2 regions of the Roseateles albus genome follow, and region 2 is predicted to be linked to the other one. Evidence: riboswitches for the same ligand, from Rfam matches in the RefSeq annotation. Region 2 holds a riboswitch; the other holds the start of a gene.
The links. A riboswitch is a leader RNA that binds a small molecule or an ion and turns the genes downstream of it on or off. The one in region 2 is predicted to bind S-adenosylhomocysteine.
Positions count from the first base shown of each region.

Region 1: linked by a shared signal. The riboswitch ahead of metH (methionine synthase) and the one ahead of ahcY (adenosylhomocysteinase) in region 2 are both predicted to bind S-adenosylhomocysteine.

Region 1 is NZ_JAQQXT010000007.1:130,737-139,147, reverse strand. Features, by position in the region: gene PRZ03_RS12875 (DUF3108 domain-containing protein) at 1-305, opposite strand, end outside; gene PRZ03_RS12870 (fumarylacetoacetate hydrolase family protein) at 358-1,323, shown strand; gene PRZ03_RS12865 (DUF4197 domain-containing protein) at 1,350-2,030, shown strand; gene PRZ03_RS12860 (ProQ/FinO family protein) at 2,100-2,861, shown strand; gene PRZ03_RS12855 (homocysteine S-methyltransferase family protein) at 2,971-4,029, shown strand; gene PRZ03_RS12850 (HD-GYP domain-containing protein) at 4,030-5,223, opposite strand; S-adenosyl-L-homocysteine riboswitch at 5,308-5,426, shown strand; gene metH (methionine synthase) at 5,481-8,225, shown strand; gene PRZ03_RS12840 (hypothetical protein) at 8,230-8,411, shown strand, end outside.
Region 2 is NZ_JAQQXT010000018.1:15,839-24,249, reverse strand. Features, by position in the region: gene PRZ03_RS21555 (5-formyltetrahydrofolate cyclo-ligase) at 116-679, shown strand; gene pepQ (Xaa-Pro dipeptidase) at 690-1,997, shown strand; gene PRZ03_RS21545 (OmpW/AlkL family protein) at 2,057-2,725, opposite strand; gene metF (methylenetetrahydrofolate reductase [NAD(P)H]) at 2,856-3,710, opposite strand; gene PRZ03_RS21535 (TlyA family RNA methyltransferase) at 3,707-4,483, opposite strand; gene ahcY (adenosylhomocysteinase) at 4,631-6,058, opposite strand; S-adenosyl-L-homocysteine riboswitch at 6,163-6,272, opposite strand; gene PRZ03_RS21525 (HAD-IIB family hydrolase) at 6,342-7,136, shown strand; gene PRZ03_RS21520 (DNA glycosylase AlkZ-like family protein) at 7,133-8,230, opposite strand; gene PRZ03_RS21515 (GGDEF domain-containing response regulator) at 8,253-8,411, opposite strand, start outside.

The sequences.
Region 1 (8,411 bases), on a different contig from region 2:
TCTATCTGCTGCTTTACCGGCGCGGGCTTGGCTGCAGCGGCGGTGGTGGCCCTCTCAGTTGTCTTGGGCAGCTCGGGCGCTGCTGCTGCTGCTGCTGCTGCTGCTGCTGCTGCTGCGCCGCTTGGCAGGCTGAGCTTGATGGCCGGCGCGTGGGCCTGGACGGGCTGGGCAGGCTTTTGCCGAGGCGCCATCAGCAGAAAGTGCAGGCCCAGGCTCAGCACTGCGCCCCAAACCCATGGGCGCAGCGAGCCGGCGGCCCCGGGCCTTAAAAGCCGAGTTGGTTTGATCCTTGGTACGCTGCGCATTGGACAATGCTGCCAGCTTTTTGTTTAACGCTTTGCCGCTTTCAAACCCCCGATGAAACTTGCCAGCTATAGAGATGGGTCGCGCGACGGCCAACTGATCGTTGTGTCGCGCGATATGAGTCAGGCGCACTACGCCAACGGCATCGCCACGAGGCTGCAGCAGGTGCTGGACGATTGGGGCTTTTTGTCGCCACAGCTGGAGGAGCTTTACACCCAGCTGAACCATGGCAAGCTGCGCCATGCGTTCAACTTCGAGCCCAAGCAATGCATGGCGCCGCTGCCGCGCGCCTATCAACGGGTGAGCGGCGGCGCTTATCCAAGCACGGCCGCCAGCCAGCTCAGCGAGCCGGCAATGGCGCGCGGCGTCAGCGATGATTTTTTGGGCCCTTGCGAGCCAGCCTTGTTCGCATCCGAGGCAATGGGCATTGATTTTGAAGCCGGGTTGGCCGTGATCACCGGCGACATCGCTTGCGGCACGCAGCCGGCGCAAGCGCTGGAGGGTGTGCGCCTGCTGGCGCTGGTCAATGACTGGCGCTTGCGCCATGTGCGCTCGGGCGAGCTGCACAGCCAAGCGCTCAGCGCCTTCGGCCCGGTCGCCGTCACGCCCGATGAGCTGGGCGCGGCCTGGAGCGCCGGCCGGGTTGATCTACCGCTGCAGGTGATGTGGAACGGCCGCAAGGTGGGCTTGTGCGAAGCCGGGTCCGACATGAGCTTTCACTTCGGCCAGCTGATCGCGCATGCCGCCAAGACGCGCCGCTTGCGTGCCGGCAGCGTCATCGGTTCGGGCTATGTTGCCAACAAGGATGCGTCCCGGGGCTTCGCCAGCATTGCCGAAAAGCGCGCGCTCGAAGCCTTGGAAGCCGGCCAAGCCAAGACCGAGTACATGCAATTCGGCGATAGCATTCGCGTTGAAATAAAGGGCCGCGATGGCTTGAGCGTGTTCGGCGCGATTGATCAGGACGTCGGGGCCTTGTTTGAGGCAGCTGCCGAGGCAGCCTCCGAAGCGATCAAGGCCTGAGTTTTTCCAAAACGGGAGCTAACAAGATGCAACGCAGACAGATGATGATTTGGGCGGCCATGGGTGGCGGCATGCTGGCGCCCACAGCGATGGTTTGGGCCGCAGTCACCGAGAGCGACGCCGCTTCCGGCATCCGCCTGGCACTTGAACGTGGTGCCGAAGCGGCGATTGCGACTTTGGGCAAAACGGATGGCTTTATGGGCAACCCGGCCGTCAAGATCGAGCTGCCCGGTTACCTGAAAGACGGCGCCAAGTTGCTGAAGATGACGGGTCAAAGCAAGCAGGTGGACGACTTGTTGCTGGCCATGAACCGCGCCGCCGAAGCCGCAGTGCCGGCGGCGCGGCCCTTGTTGCTCAATGCGGTCAAGTCCATGAGCGTTGAAGACGCGCTGCAGATCGTCAAGGGCGATGACGACTCGGTGACGCGCTTCTTTGCCGGCAAGACGCGTGAGCCCTTGACGGCGCAATTCTTGCCCATCGTGACGCACGCGACCGAAAAGGTCGCGCTGGCCGACAAATACAACGCGGTGGCCGGCAAAGGTGTCGGTTTCGGGCTGGTCAAGGCTGAGGACGCCAATATTCAGCAATACGTGACCAAGCGGGCGCTGGACGGCTTGTTTTTGATGATTGCCGAGGAGGAACGCAAGATCCGCAAAGACCCGCTGGCCAGCGGCAGCGCCTTGCTGAAAAAGGTGTTTGGCGGCTGATTTCGGGTCAAGTCCGGTCCAGTGGACAATACGGGCTTGATTCCTTTTGAAGTTTTTCAGCGCCCGCCCATGAACGAAGCTCTTACCCCCGCGCCAATCCCGGCATTGGACATCCCGGCCGAAGCCCCTGTGGAAGCCCCAGCCGGCGCCGTGCAGGCCGAGGCCGCAGTCCCTGCGCCTGAAGCAACGGCCGAGGCAGCGACCGCCGCCGTGCTTGCCGCCAAGGAGATGAGCCCGGCCGCCTGTGCGGCCAAGCTCAAAGAGCTGTTCCCAGCGCTTTTCGTCGGTGGCGGTGTCAAGCCGCTGAAGCTGCGCGTTCAGGCCGATATTCAAGAGCGTGCCCCGGGCGTGTTCACCAAGGCGGCCTTGTCGGCCTTTTTGCGCCGCCATACCGGCAGCACCAGCTATCTGATGGCGATCAGCAAGGCACGCACCCGCTTTGACTTGGACGGCCAGCCGGCCGGTGATTTGAGCGACGAACACCGAGCGGCAGCGGTCGAAGAATTGACTCGCCGTCGTGGGCTGCAGCAAGAGCGACTCGAGCTGGAACAGACGCAAGCGCGCAATCGTGCCGGGCTCTTGCATGATTTCGAGCGCACCACGCTGACCCTGCCGAACTTCTGCGCACTCAAGGGTGTGACGCCCGAGGAGTTGCCGGGCCTGTTGGAGATTGCCCGCCAGGAAGCTGCCGCGCGGCCGCCGGCACGCGAGGCGCGTGACCCGCGCGACGGCCGCCCGCAGCATGCACCTCGCAGCCGCGAGCGCACGCAAGAGCGCGACGCCGGTCGCGGCGGCCGGCGCGGTGGCGGTCAAGGCCGCCCGCGCACCTAAGCTGCCTGAGTTGCCCATCTCTTGATGTGAACGCCCGCCTTCCAGCGGGCGTCTTTGTTATTTCAAGCCGTTTTTTTGCACAGCTTCAGCGGCTTTCTACAATGGCGGCATGAATACCGCCTCCAACATCACCTACACGCGCGGCGCGACCCTGCCCGCCATCCTGCAGCAACGCATCGCGATTCTCGACGGCGCCATGGGCACGATGATCCAGCGCTACAAACTGACGGAGGCCGATTTCCGGGGTGAGCGCTTTGCCGACCACCCCAAGGACCTGAAGGGCAATAACGATTTGCTCGTGCTGACAAGGCCCGATGTGATCAGCGAAATCCACGAGCAATACCTCTCGGCCGGTTCCGACATCATCGAGACCAATACCTTCGGCACCACCTCGGTTGCGCAAGAGGATTACGGCCTCGAGGCCTATGCTTTTGAAATGAATGTGGCGGCAGCCCGCATTGCCCGCGCCGCCTGCGACAAATACAGCACGCCCGACAAACCCCGCTTCGCCGCCGGAGCGCTTGGCCCCACGCCGCGCACCGCGAGCATCAGCCCCGACGTCAATGACCCCGGTGCCCGCAATGTCGATTTCGACACCTTGCGCGCAGCCTACTACGAGCAGGCCAAGGGGCTGCTGGAAGGCGGGGTCGATCTGTTCCTGGTCGAAACCATCTTCGATACGCTCAACGCTAAGGCCGCCATCTTTGCCTTGGACGAGTTGATGGAAGACACCGGTGAGCGCCTGCCGGTGATCGTCTCCGGCACCGTCACCGATGCGTCCGGCCGCATTCTGTCGGGCCAGACGGTGACCGCCTTCTGGCATTCGGTGCGTCACGCCCGCCCCTTGGCGATTGGCCTGAACTGCGCCTTGGGTGCCACGCTGATGCGCCCCTATATCGAGGAGCTGTCCAAGGCGGCGGGTGCCACGGCAATCAGCTGCTACCCGAACGCCGGCCTGCCCAACCCGATGAGCGACACCGGCTTTGACGAGACGCCGGATGTGACCGGCCGCCTGATGGAAGAGTTTGCCCGTAGCGGCTTCTTGAACATCGCGGGCGGCTGCTGCGGCACGACACCCGACCATATCGCGGCGATTGCGCGCCAGGTCTCGGCCTACAAACCGCGGGCCAGCGGCCAGAAGTTTTTCAGTGAGCTGGTGGCTGGCTAATTAGAGTTTCAGCAACTTCTCCATCGACACCCTCAGCTTCAGCTCATGCGGCGCCAGGCTGGCGCTGATGGCTTGACTGGCCAATCGCGTGTCACGCGGCACGGGCTCACTCAAAGGGTTGCCACTTTTGCCTAGGAGGCTGGCGACCATAGGTTCGGTGGCGCTGTGGCCGCGCTTGAAGACGATGCCGACCTCGCCATTGGCGAGGCGCACTAAGCTGCCCAGTGGGTAAAGGCCAAGGGTCTTGACGATGGCCGCACCGGCCTCGTCGGGTTGCTTCAGTTCATCCAGAAAAACCGCCCGCGCGGCCATCGCGCCGGGTTGTGCCTTGCGGGAGCCGCGTGGGCTGATGCGGGAGGCGAAGATGTCGATGCGCCGCAACAGCCGCGCCAGTTGCTCGGCTGGGGCGCGCCCCGCCAAAGGGCCAGGGCCGGCGTCATGGTGCAGGCAAACGGTCTTGAGCCACAGCTCGGAGCTGGCACCCAACTCGCTCAACAAGGCGGCCGAGCGGTCGCCGTGCGAAACCAAGGCTTGCTTTTGGCTGTAGGAGGGTTCTTCGACCTGAGAGGCCAAGCGGTCTTGCTGGGCGCTGATGCTGATGTTCATGCTCAGTGCCGCTTGCGTCAGCGCCAGCCGCCAGTCATCGGGCCAGCCGAGCTTGGCCGCGCAGAGTTCGGCCAGCGCCAGGCAGAGCAGGGCGTGGCGCCCGCTGTACTTTTCGAAACCTTGGGTGGCGTCAAAAATCAGCAGCATCAAGATGGCGTCGGGCTTGTTGTTCAGGCGCGCGACGGCGTCGTTGTGCAACTGTTGGAAGCGGCCGCGGAAGTCATCGGTGCGTGGGTCGCGCAGAAGGCTGTGCGCATGCATTTGCAGATCGGCCCAGGCGGCCTGCTCGCCCAGATCGACTTTTTTATTGCGATCGGGTTTGACGAAGTCGGCCTGCACCTTGACGATGTCGCCCAGATTGGCGCCTTGATGCATCAAGGTGTCCATCTTGTGCGCCATGGCGCGCTGGTATTCCTTGGTTTCATGCGCCAACACCCAGACGCCGCTGGCCAGCAAGGCCTGCATTTGCGGCGCATTGCTGAGGGTCTGGCCGCTGGCAACCAGCAGCTTGCCGCTCGCGTCACGCAGGGAAAACGTCAAAACCTGGCCGACGCGCAGGCTGTTGGGGGGGAGCTGTATCAAGTCCATGGGCTTTGCAGTTTTCGCTGCATGATTGTCGGCCGCCCAGGCGCTAAATTCAGGGCAAAGCCGCGCTGTGCGTAAAATCGCGCACGGTTCAAGGAGCGTTGCGACCAGTCCACCCGCATCGATCGCGAGATCGGCGGAGGCTCGCCAGGCTTGAACAGGCAGTTTGGTTTTCCCCCCGCTGCTGATAACGACGCTCACCGATCCATGCTTTTCGTGGCCGCGGTGAGTTCGCGGCCCGATGTTTTCTCGAGGCCGCCATGAACACAAATTCCGCCAGCACCTTTTCTTCAACGCCACCGGCGATGAAGCTCTCCGGTTTGGAGCCGGTGCAGGTTGATGCCGGCACGCTCTTCGTCAATATCGGCGAGCGCACCAATGTGACCGGCTCCAAGGCCTTCGCCCGGCTGATTCTGAATGGTCAGTTCGAGGACGCCTTGGCCGTCGCCCGCCAGCAGGTCGAGAACGGCGCGCAGGTGATCGACATCAATATGGACGAGGCCATGCTGGACAGCCAGGCCGCGATGGTGCGCTTTCTGAATCTGATCGCCGGCGAGCCCGAGATCGCCCGCGTGCCCATCATGATTGACAGCAGCAAATGGAGCGTCATCGAGGCCGGGCTGAAGTGCATACAGGGCAAGGGCATCGTCAACTCGATCTCGATGAAGGAAGGCGAGGCCGAGTTCAAGCGCCAGGCCAAGCTGGTGCGCCGTTACGGCGCTGCCGCCGTGGTGATGGCCTTTGACGAACAGGGCCAGGCCGACACTTTTGCGCGCAAGATCGAGATCTGCGAGCGCGCCTACCGGCTGCTGGTGGATGAGGTCGGTTTCCCGCCCGAGGACATCATCTTCGACCCGAACATCTTCGCCATCGCGACCGGCATCGAGGAGCACAACAACTACGCGGTCGACTTCATCGAGGCAACGCGCTGGATCAAGCAGAACCTGCCCGGCGCCAAGGTCTCGGGCGGCGTCTCCAATGTGAGCTTCAGCTTCCGCGGCAATGACCCGGTGCGCGAGGCCATCCACACCGTGTTCTTGTATCACGCGATCAAGGCCGGCATGGATATGGGCATCGTCAATGCCGGCATGGTGGGTGTGTACGACGACCTCGACGCCGAGTTGCGCGAACGGGTCGAGGATGTCGTCTTGAACCGCCGCCCCGATTCCGGCGAGCGCCTGATCGAAGTGGCCGAGCGCGCCAAGGGCATGTCGATCGATGACACGGCGCGCCTCGCCTGGCGTGCCGGTGATGTCAACGAGCGGCTCAGCCACTCGCTGGTGCACGGCATCACCGAATTCATTACCGCCGATACCGAAGAAGCTTGGCAAGCGATACAAGCCAGTGGCGGGCGCCCTCTGCATGTGATCGAAGGCCCTTTGATGGCCGGCATGAATGTGGTCGGTGACCGCTTTGGCGCTGGCAAGATGTTCTTGCCCCAGGTCGTCAAGTCGGCGCGGGTGATGAAGGCGGCGGTCGCGCATTTGCTGCCCTATATCGAGGCCGAGAAAAAGGCCTTGATCGACGCCGGCGGCGAGGCCAAGCCCAAGGGCAAGATCGTTATTGCGACAGTCAAGGGCGATGTGCATGACATCGGCAAGAACATCGTCACCGTGGTCTTGCAGTGCAACAACTTCGAAGTCGTCAATATGGGCGTGATGGTGGCTTGCCAGGACATTCTGGCCAAGGCCAAGGAAGAGGGCGCCGACATCATCGGCCTGTCCGGCCTGATCACGCCAAGCCTGGAAGAAATGCAGCATGTGGCGGCCGAGATGCAGCGCGACGAGCATTTCCGTTCGCGCGGCACGCCGCTTTTGATTGGCGGCGCCACCTGCAGCCGGGTGCATACGGCGGTGAAGATTTCGCCGCATTACGAGGGGCCGGTCGTTTATGTGCCGGATGCCTCGCGAAGCGTCGGCGTCTGCAGTGATTTGCTCAGCGACGACCGAGCCGCCAAGTTCATCGCCGAGCTGAAGGTCGACTACGACCAGGTGCGCCATCTGCATGCCAACAAGAAGCAGACGCCTATGGTCAGCCTGAGCCAGGCGCGGGCCAACAAGCATGCCGTGGATTGGGCAAGTTACGCCCCGCCAGTGCCGCAGTTCATTGGCCGCCGGGTGATACGCAATTACGACCTGGCCGAACTGGCCGACTACATCGACTGGGCGCCGTTCTTCCAGACCTGGGATCTGGCCGGGCCTTTCCCGGCGATCCTGAAGGACGAGATCGTCGGCACCGAGGCGCAGCGCGTGTTCAGCGACGGCAAACGGATGTTGCAGCGCCTGATCGCCGGACGCTGGTTGACGGCCAGCGGCGTGTTCGGCTTGTACCCGGCCGCGCAGGTGAATGACGACGATATCGAGATATACACCGACGAGAGCCGCAGCGAGGTTTTGATGACCTGGCATGGCCTGCGCATGCAGTCGGAGCGGCCGGTGGTGGACGGCGTGCGGCGCCCGAACCGTTGCTTGTCGGACTTTGTTGCGCCGAAGGGATCTGTGCCTGACTACATCGGCCTGTTCGCCGTCACGGCCGGCCTGGGTGTCGAGAAGAAGGAAGCGCAATTCGTCGCCGATCTGGATGACTACTCCTCCATCATGTTCAAGGCCATCGCCGACCGTCTGGCCGAGGCCTTTGCGGAGCGACTGCATCAGCGCGTGCGTACAGAGTTCTGGGGCTATGCGGCGGACGAAGCGCTGAGCAGCGAGGAATTGATCAAGGAACAGTACCGCGGCATCCGGCCGGCACCCGGCTATCCGGCCTGCCCTGATCACTTGGTCAAACGTGCGCTGTTCAAGGCCTTGGCGCCGGAAGAAATCGGCATGGGTCTGACCGACAGCATGGCGATGACGCCAGCGGCGAGCGTTTCGGGCTTTTACTTTGCTCACCCGGACGCGGCCTACTTCAATGTGGGTCGGATTGGCGAGGACCAGGTGCAGGACTGGGCCGAGCGCATGCAGCTGAACCAAGAGGCCGCCCAGCGTGCCTTGGCGCCGCTGCTGTAAAGCGATGAAGGCCTATATGGATGTATCGCCCTGGTTGCTGGGTCTGGTGGCCTATCTGATCGTGCTTCTGACCACTTGCGTTGTTGCCGACGCTTCGTCGGGCAAGCGCGGCTGTGCGACCCTGCTCGGTCAACTGGCCTTGCTGTTGGCAGCCCCACTGCCCTTCGCCTATTTCGGTTTGATCTC
Region 2 (8,411 bases):
GGTCTCAACGAAGCTGGCCGCCCTATGGTCTGCCCACACAATCGGGGTAGCCGCCAGCAGAGCTACTTGGAAAGCTGGCCCGCAGTTTCTTTGTTGGGAGGAATTGTCCGTGGATATGAATGACCGCGCTGCCTTGCGCCACAAACTGATTCAGGCGCGCCTGGATCTGCCAAACCGTTTGGAATTGGCCGAGTATTTGCAGGAGGTTTTGCGCGTTTGGCTTTTGCGCCGAACCGAGTTGACCATTGGTGCTTACTGGCCGATCAAGGGTGAGTTTGACCCTTTGCCGGCACTCTACCGCTGGGGCGAGGATCATCCGGAACGCAGGATTGGCTTGCCGGTGGTGGACAAGGCCTTGGGCACGCTGCGCTTTCATGTCTGGTACCCCGGTTGCCCGATGGAGGAGGATGCTTACGGCATACCTAAGCCGAAAGACACCGAGGTCTTTGAGCCCCAACTTTTGCTGGTGCCTTGCGTGGGCTTTGGCCCTTGCGGCCTGCGGCTGGGTTATGGCGGCGGCTTTATGGACCGCACCTTGGCGGCGCTGCAGCCGCGCCCGGCCACGGCCGGCATTGGCTATGCGCATGGCTTTCAGCCCATGTTGAAGGCCGAAGCCCATGACGTACCGCTGGACGCCATGTTGACCGAGGAAGGTGTGGTGTGGGACTGCAATGGTTGAGAATGCGGGCATGACTACTTACGCACAACACCTGAGCCAGCTGCAAGCCCAAGCCGAAAGCGCCCTGGCGCGCACCGGCTTTGACGCTTTGCTGATCGCCTCCGGCATCGAGAAATACGCGTTCCTGGATGATCGGCCCTATCTTTTCCAAGCCAACCCGCATTTCAAGCATTGGCTGCCGCTGAGCAATCATCCGAATAGCTGGATCGTGGTGCGCCCCGGCCACAAGCCGCGCGTCGTCTACTACCAGCCCGATGATTACTGGCATGTGCCGCCAAGCAGCCCGACCGGCGAGTGGGTCGATGCGGTTGAGTTGATCATCATCAGCCGCGCCGAGGATGCGGCAGCGCATTTGCAACTGCCCGGGCGCCTGGCCATCATTGGCGAAACGGATGCGAGTTTGGCCGGGGTGGAGCCCAATAATCCGCAAGACTTGCTGAACCTGCTGCATTACCAGCGCGCACGCAAGAATGGCTATGAGCTGGACCAGATGCGGGCCGCCTCACGCCGCGCCGCGCCCGCGCATATGGCCGCACGTGATGCTTTTCTGGCCGGCGCGTCCGAGGCCGAGATTCACCGCGCCTATCTTGTAGCTGCGGGCCACACCGACCGCGATCTGCCTTACGGCAATATCGTCGCGTTGAACGAGCATTGCGCCGTGCTGCATTACCAGTACCAGGATGTGCAGCGGCCGGCCGAGAGTCGCTCTTTCCTGATTGACGCTGGCGCGCAGGTCAATGGTTATGCCTCGGACATCACGCGCACTTGGAGCCGTGGTGATGACGCCGACTTTGACGCCCTGCTCGCGGCGATGGAGACCGCGCAGCTGGCGCTGGTGGACGAGGTGCGCGACGGGGTCGACTACCGTGACATCCATCTCAGCACGCACCGTCATCTGGCCGGCATTCTGCAGGCACAAGGCATCGTCAAGATGAGTGTGGAGGCCATGCTTGAGCAAGGCGTGACGTCCATCTTCATGCCACACGGTATTGGCCATTTGCTGGGCCTGCAGGTGCACGACATCGGCGGTTTCATGGCCGATGAATTTGGCAAGCTTGCGCCCAAGCCCGAGGGCCACCCCTATCTGCGTCTGACCCGCAAGCTGCAGGCCGGCATGGTGGTGACGATAGAGCCGGGTCTGTATTTCATCCCGACGCTGTTGCGTCAGCTGCGCGCCGGCCCTGCGGCGGCAGCGGTCAATTGGCCCTTGGTCGAGCACCTCAGTCGCTTTGGCGGCATACGCATCGAAGATGATGTGGTCTGCCGGGCAGAAGGCGGGCCGGAGAATATGACGCGGGATGCCTTCGCTGCGCTTTGAGCAAGAAAAAAGCCGCTGCAGCCTGAAAAGGCGCAGCGGCTTTATTTGACTAAGCTCGCTTAGAAGCGCATGCCCAGGCCAACGCCGACCAGCAGCGGATCAACCTTGAACTCGCCAATATCAGCACCGTTGGAGTAAACGGTGGTCTTGATTTGAACCTTCTTGAGGTCCACGTTCAGGTAGAGGTTCTTGGCAACTTCAATGTCGGCGCCGATCTGTGCGGACAGGCCCCAGCTGTTGTGCTTCAGGCCCAGCTTCAACGCAGCGACATTGGCGTCAAACTGCACGTCCGAGATATTGGTGTAGTTCACACCCAGGCCAACATAGGGGCGGAACATGCTGGTTGGGCTGAAGTGGTACTGCGCGCTCAGTGTAGGGGGCAGATGCTTGAAGCTGCCGATCTTGCCCACGCCGGTGACGGACAGGTCTTGCTTTTGCGGGTAAGTCAGGATCAGCTCAACCGCGACATTGGGGTTGATGAAATAGCTGATGTCCAGCTCAGGCAGCCACTTGTCGTTGATCGAAGCTTCGGCAGGCTTGCCAACAACGCTGGTCAAGGTGGAGCTCAGCTTGGAGCTATTGTCATTGGCCGATTGCAGATGCACGGCGCGCACGCGCACCAACCAAGGGCCTTCTTGTGTGGTCTGAGCCTGAGCCGAGAAGCTGGCCAAGCCCAGAGCAGCGGTTGCACAGACGCCAGCGATTGCAGCAGCAAAATTCTTGTTCATTGATCTACTTTCAAAAAGCCGGGAATAGCCCCGATGAAAGAGATTGGAATGCTGCTGAGGGGGTAAACCCTTGATCTAACGCAAAGTAAAAAAAGCCCTCGCGAGGAGGGCCGGGGGCATTTGACTTAACTCAAGAAACTTGGCCGAGCCTGAGGCGTTTACACAACTCCAAGGTCAAGCCTGACTGATTGAGCGTATAGAAATGGATGCCGGGCGCGCCCCCGGCGATCAGGCGCTCGCAAACGCGCGTCATCACGTCCAGGCCAAAGGCGCGGATGGAGGCCGCATCGTCCATATAGCCTTCCATCTTCAGCGCCACCCAGCGCGGGATCTCGATCCCGTCGCGGGCCGCGAACTGCGCGATACGGGCATAGTTGTGGAAGGGCATGATGCCGGGCACGATGGGCGCCGTCACACCGAGTTTGCGCACCTCGTCAACGAAGTTGAAGTAAGCATCCGGGTTGAAGAAGAACTGCGTGATTGCCGAGTTGGCGCCGGCTGCCATCTTGTCGGCGAAGTGCTGCAAGTCCTTGGCGGCATAGCGTTGCTGCGGGTGGTACTCGGGGTAGGCGGCGACCTCGATCTGCCAGTCGGCACCTTGTGTCTCGCGGATGAAAGCGACCAATTCGGACGCATAACGGAACTCGCCTGCGGTAGCGGTGCCGCTGGGCAGGTCGCCGCGCAGGGCGACCACGCGGCGAATGTTCTGCGCGCGGTAGGTGGCCAGGATTTCGGCGATGTTCTCGCGTGTGGAGCCCACGCAGGACAGATGCGGCGCGGCCTCGAAACCGGCGCGGGCAATGTCTATCACCGTGCTGAGCGTCTTGTCGCGCGTCGAGCCGCCGGCACCGTAGGTGACGCTGAAGTAATGCGGGTTCAAGACGCTGAGGTCTTGCACCACGGCCTTGAGCTTCTCGGTCCCGACCGGCGTATTGGGCGGGAAGAACTCGAAGCTGACAGGGATGGATGATGTTGTGCTGCTCATGGCTTGTCTTTCGCTGTCCCCGGTGCTTGCGCCCAGAGGAAGAATTCTTTATTTCCATCACCGCCGGTGATGGCGCTCTCAAAATAGCCCAGGACCTTCCAGCCCAGGTCTTTGGCGGCATTGCGGGCCTGCGTTTCCAGCAAGGGGTATTGCTTGGCGTCTTTAACCAGACCGCCACGCGCCAGCGCTTTCTTGCCCAACTCGAATTGCGGTTTGACCAGCAGCAAGACCTGACCCTCGGGCGCTAACCATGCGGCCAGATGGGGCAGGGCGCCCAGCATCGAGATGAAACTCAAGTCACCAACGATGAGCTCAAAGCCGCCTGCCGGCGCGTGCTCGGTCAAGGCCGAGCCGGCCAGTTCGCGCACATGCAGCTGCTCCAGCGCCACCACCTGTGGGTGATTGCGCAAGGTTTCGTGTAACTGGCTGTGGCCGACGTCGACGCCGACCACCTTGGCAGCACCCGCCTTGAGCAGGCAGTCGCTGAAGCCGCCGGTGCTTTGGCCCATGTCCAGCACGCACAGGCCGCTCACATCCAGGGCGCTGTGTTTCAGCGCCCCTTCGAGCTTGAGCCCGCCGCGCGACACAAAGCGCAACTCCGCGTCATCGTTGACGCGCAAGTCGCCATGCTCGTTGAGATCCTCACCCGCTTTGCGGATCGCCTGCCAGCCCGCCGGCCCCTGCCATTCGGCGGCACCCGCCGCGATCAGCCGCGCGGCCGCCGAGCGGGTTGGCGCCAGGCCTTTGGAAACTAACAGTTGATCTGCGCGCATAAAAAAAAGTTCTCGGTCTTGCGAGGCGTAGCGAGCGGTCGTCAGGCTAGACGCGGGCGGATCCGCAGACCGGAGCCTAGCAGCGCTAGGTGAGGATCTGCGGAGGGACCCGCAACGACGCCTGTCGGCCGCGCAGTAGCCTATCGATCAGTAGCGGTAGGTGTCTTGCTTGTAGGGACCAGCCTTGGGCACGCCGATATACGCCGCCTGCTCATCCGTCAGTTCCGACAGCTGCGCATTCAGCGTTGTCAGCTGCAAGCGCGCCACCTTCTCGTCCAGATGCTTGGGCAGCACATAAACCTTGCCGATGTCGTAAGCGTCCTTGTGCGCGAACAGCTCGATCTGGGCGATCGTCTGATTCGCGAAGCTCGACGACATCACATAGCTCGGGTGCCCGGTGCCGCAGCCCAGGTTCACCAAACGGCCCTTGGCCAGCAAGATGATGCGCTTGCCGTCCGGGAAGATCACGTGATCGACCTGCGGCTTGATCTCTTCCCACTCGTACTGTTCCAGCGACGCGACTTCGATCTCGTTGTCGAAGTGGCCGATATTGGACACGATGGCGTTGTGCTTCATCGCCAGCATATGCTCGTGACGGATCACGTTCTTGTTGCCGGTGGTGGTGACGAAGATGTCGGCCTTGTCGGCCGCGTATTCCATCGTCACGACACGGAAGCCTTCCATCGCCGCTTGCAGCGCGCAGATCGGGTCGATCTCGGTCACCCAGACTTGCGCCGACAGCGCGCGCATTGCTTGTGCCGAGCCTTTGCCCACATCGCCGTAACCGGCGATCACGGCGACCTTGCCGGCGATCATCACGTCGGTGGCGCGCTTGATGCCGTCCACCAGCGACTCGCGGCAGCCATAGAGGTTGTCGAACTTGCTCTTGGTGACCGAGTCATTGACGTTGATGGCGCGGAACAGCAACTCGCCCTTGACCGACATTTCCTGCAGGCGGTGCACGCCGGTGGTGGTCTCTTCGGTCACGCCGAGGATCTCGGCGCTCTTGCGGGTGTACCAAGTGCCGTCAACGGCGATCTTGGCCTTGATGGACGCGAACAACACGCGCTCTTCTTCGCTGCCCGGCTTGTCCAAGACGCTCAGATCCTTCTCGGCCTTTTGGCCCAGGTGCATCAGCAACGTCGCGTCGCCGCCGTCGTCCAGAATCATGTTCGGGCCTTCGCCGGGAGTTCCCTTGGCGCCGAAGTCAAAAATGCGGTGCGTGTAGTCCCAGTAGTCGGCCAGGGTCTCGCCCTTGTAGGCAAACACCGGCGTGCCGGCGGCGACCAAGGCGGCGGCGGCCTGGTCTTGGGTCGAGTAGATATTGCACGAAGCCCAGCGCACTTCGGCGCCCAGCGCCTGCAGTGTTTCCACCAGCACTGCGGTCTGGATGGTCATGTGCAGCGAGCCGGTGATGCGCGCGCCCTTTAGCGGCTGAGTCGCGGCGTATTCCTTGCGGATCGCCATCAGCGCGGGCATTTCGCACTCGGCGATATTCATTTCCTTGCGGCCCCAGGCGGCAAGGCTCAGGTTGGCAATATGGTATTGGTCTTTGGACAAGGTGGTGGCAGTCATTGCGAGCTCCTTCATGCAATCTATGAAGCCGCTGCTGTCACCGTATGAGGGATTGCCCAAGCCCGAGGTGGGACTTGGCAAGCGTTCACCCACGCGAAAACGTCAGCGGGTGAGCGCAGTTGCAGGTTCTGCGGGCTTGGCAGCCCATGGTGCAAAACTTTTCCGAGCCTGGCCTGGGTTGTTGAGAACTCAGGTTGCAACGCTCCTCGGAACAGCGGCAATTCTAGCCGCATGCGGTATTTCAATGCGCGGAACAGGGCCAAGATTACGGACAATCGCGCTTATGCAGCCTTTCAGCCTTTGCCCGCCCCAGCGCCTGCGCCATTTGCGCGGCGTGTTGACCGATATCGATGACACGCTGACGGCCCATGGTGAGATTGCGCCGGCCGCATTGGCGTCCTTGCAAGCCTTGCGTGACGCCGGCGTTCCGGTGATTGCCATAACGGGCAGGCCAAGCGGCTGGAGTGAGCCCTTTGCCTTGGCTTGGCCGCTGCTTGCCATCGTGGCGGAGAACGGCGCCGTGATGCTGCGCCGAGATGAACATGGCCTGTTGCAGCGCGAGTTCAGTCAAGCTGATGAGCGGGTTCGCGAGGCTAATTTCGAGCGCTTGCAGGCCTGTGCGGCCGATGTGCTGCAGCGCGTGCCGGGGGCATGCCTGGCCAACGACTCGGCCGGCCGCCTGACCGATATCGCCGTCGACCACAGTGAGTTCGCTCAGTTGGATGCGATACAGATTGCGGCCGTCTGCGCCGTGATGCGCGAACATGGCTTGGTGGCCACCGTCAGCTCCATCCATATCAATGGTTGGATTGGCGAGCACAATAAATTGTCGGCAGCCATTTGGGCCGTCCCGGCTTTATTGGGTGAGGCTTTCGATCCTGAACGCTGGCTCTATATTGGCGACTCAGCCAATGATCAGCTGATGTTCGAGCGCTTGCCGCTCACGGTTGGGGTCGCCAATATCGCACAGTGGGCGCCCCGTTTGCAGCATCTGCCCCTTTACGTAACGCAGGCCGAGCGGGGCGAAGGTTTTGCCGAATTGGCGCAGGCATTGCTTCGGGCCCGAGGCAGTGCTTAAGGCAGACTTGCACCCAAGAACAGAGCCATTTTTTGCTGCTCAATCTCCAAGGCTTGGCGTAGCGCCTTGTCGGGCGGCGGGTGGCTTTCGGCATAGCCGAAGTCGCTGATCAATTGGCCACTCTGGACTGACAGATTCGCCCAGCCCAGTACTTGGCCGCGCCACAACATCGGCAGCGCGTAATAGCCCATCTTGCGTTTGGCGGCGGGGGTGTAGGCTTCAAAACGATAGGCCCAACCCCAAAACAACTCGAAGCGCAAACGGTCCCAAACGACGGGGTCAAACGGCGCCAGCAAGCGCAGTTCGTCATCGAGGCGCCAGCGCTTGGCTGCGGGGTTTTCGCCTTCGGGCCAGTACCATCGGATGCCATCGATTTCGGCGTTAGGTAGGGTCTGCCGTGCGAGGCTCAAAGCGCGTTTGATCTCGGCACCAAGATGCGGGGCGCCATAGCCCAGCAGGCTGCACAGCTGACCCAGGCTGCGCGAGGGCAGGGGCGCGTACTTGGCCAGTACCAGTTGCAGCAAGGCATGGGCCTTGGCTTGTGGGCTGCGCTCGTCTGGGGTGTGAGTCACCGCCGCATAGATGCGCTGACCGGCTTCGCGACGCTGCACCCGCAACATGCCGCGGTAATGCATGTCGTCTAGCAAATGGGTGGTGGCGCTGCTGCTGCCTCCCCAGGCATTGCGGGTGCTGCCCAGGTCGAAATGCGCCTGGATGTCGCGCGGGTGGCTGGGCCCGCGGCTGCTGACAAAGCTTTGCAGGGCTTGGGCATGGCCTTTCGTCTTGCTGTCCCAGGCGCGGCGGGCCACGCGGGGGTGCATCAGCTGCAAATGTTCACGCGGCAGAAACCCGTAGTTGACGAGGCAATCCTCTTCAATCGCGAGCTGGCTATAGCGGCGCTCAAGGTCGCCGGCCCGGTAGTCTTTGACGCGTAAACGCAGGGTCAGGTCCTGTGCACGAGCCGGGGCTCGTATCGGATCGGCCTGCACAAAGCCCAGGCGTTTGATGGCGCCCGGCAAGGTCGTTGGGGTGAACAGGCTGCGAGCGACGGCGTAGCGGCGCAGGTCTTCGAGCGCGATGGGGCGGTTGGTCATTTTGCTAGTGTGCAACACCACACTAAATTGGATCGGGCTCGCGTATGTCTGTGCCCATGTCAACGCCCAAATTGGCCGCCCGGGCGCTGCGCTGCTCATGCGTGTCCATCTGCATCTCGAAACTGAAAAAGCAGTTGCGTCCGCGTGATTTGGCGGTGTAGAGCGCATCATCCGCGCGTCG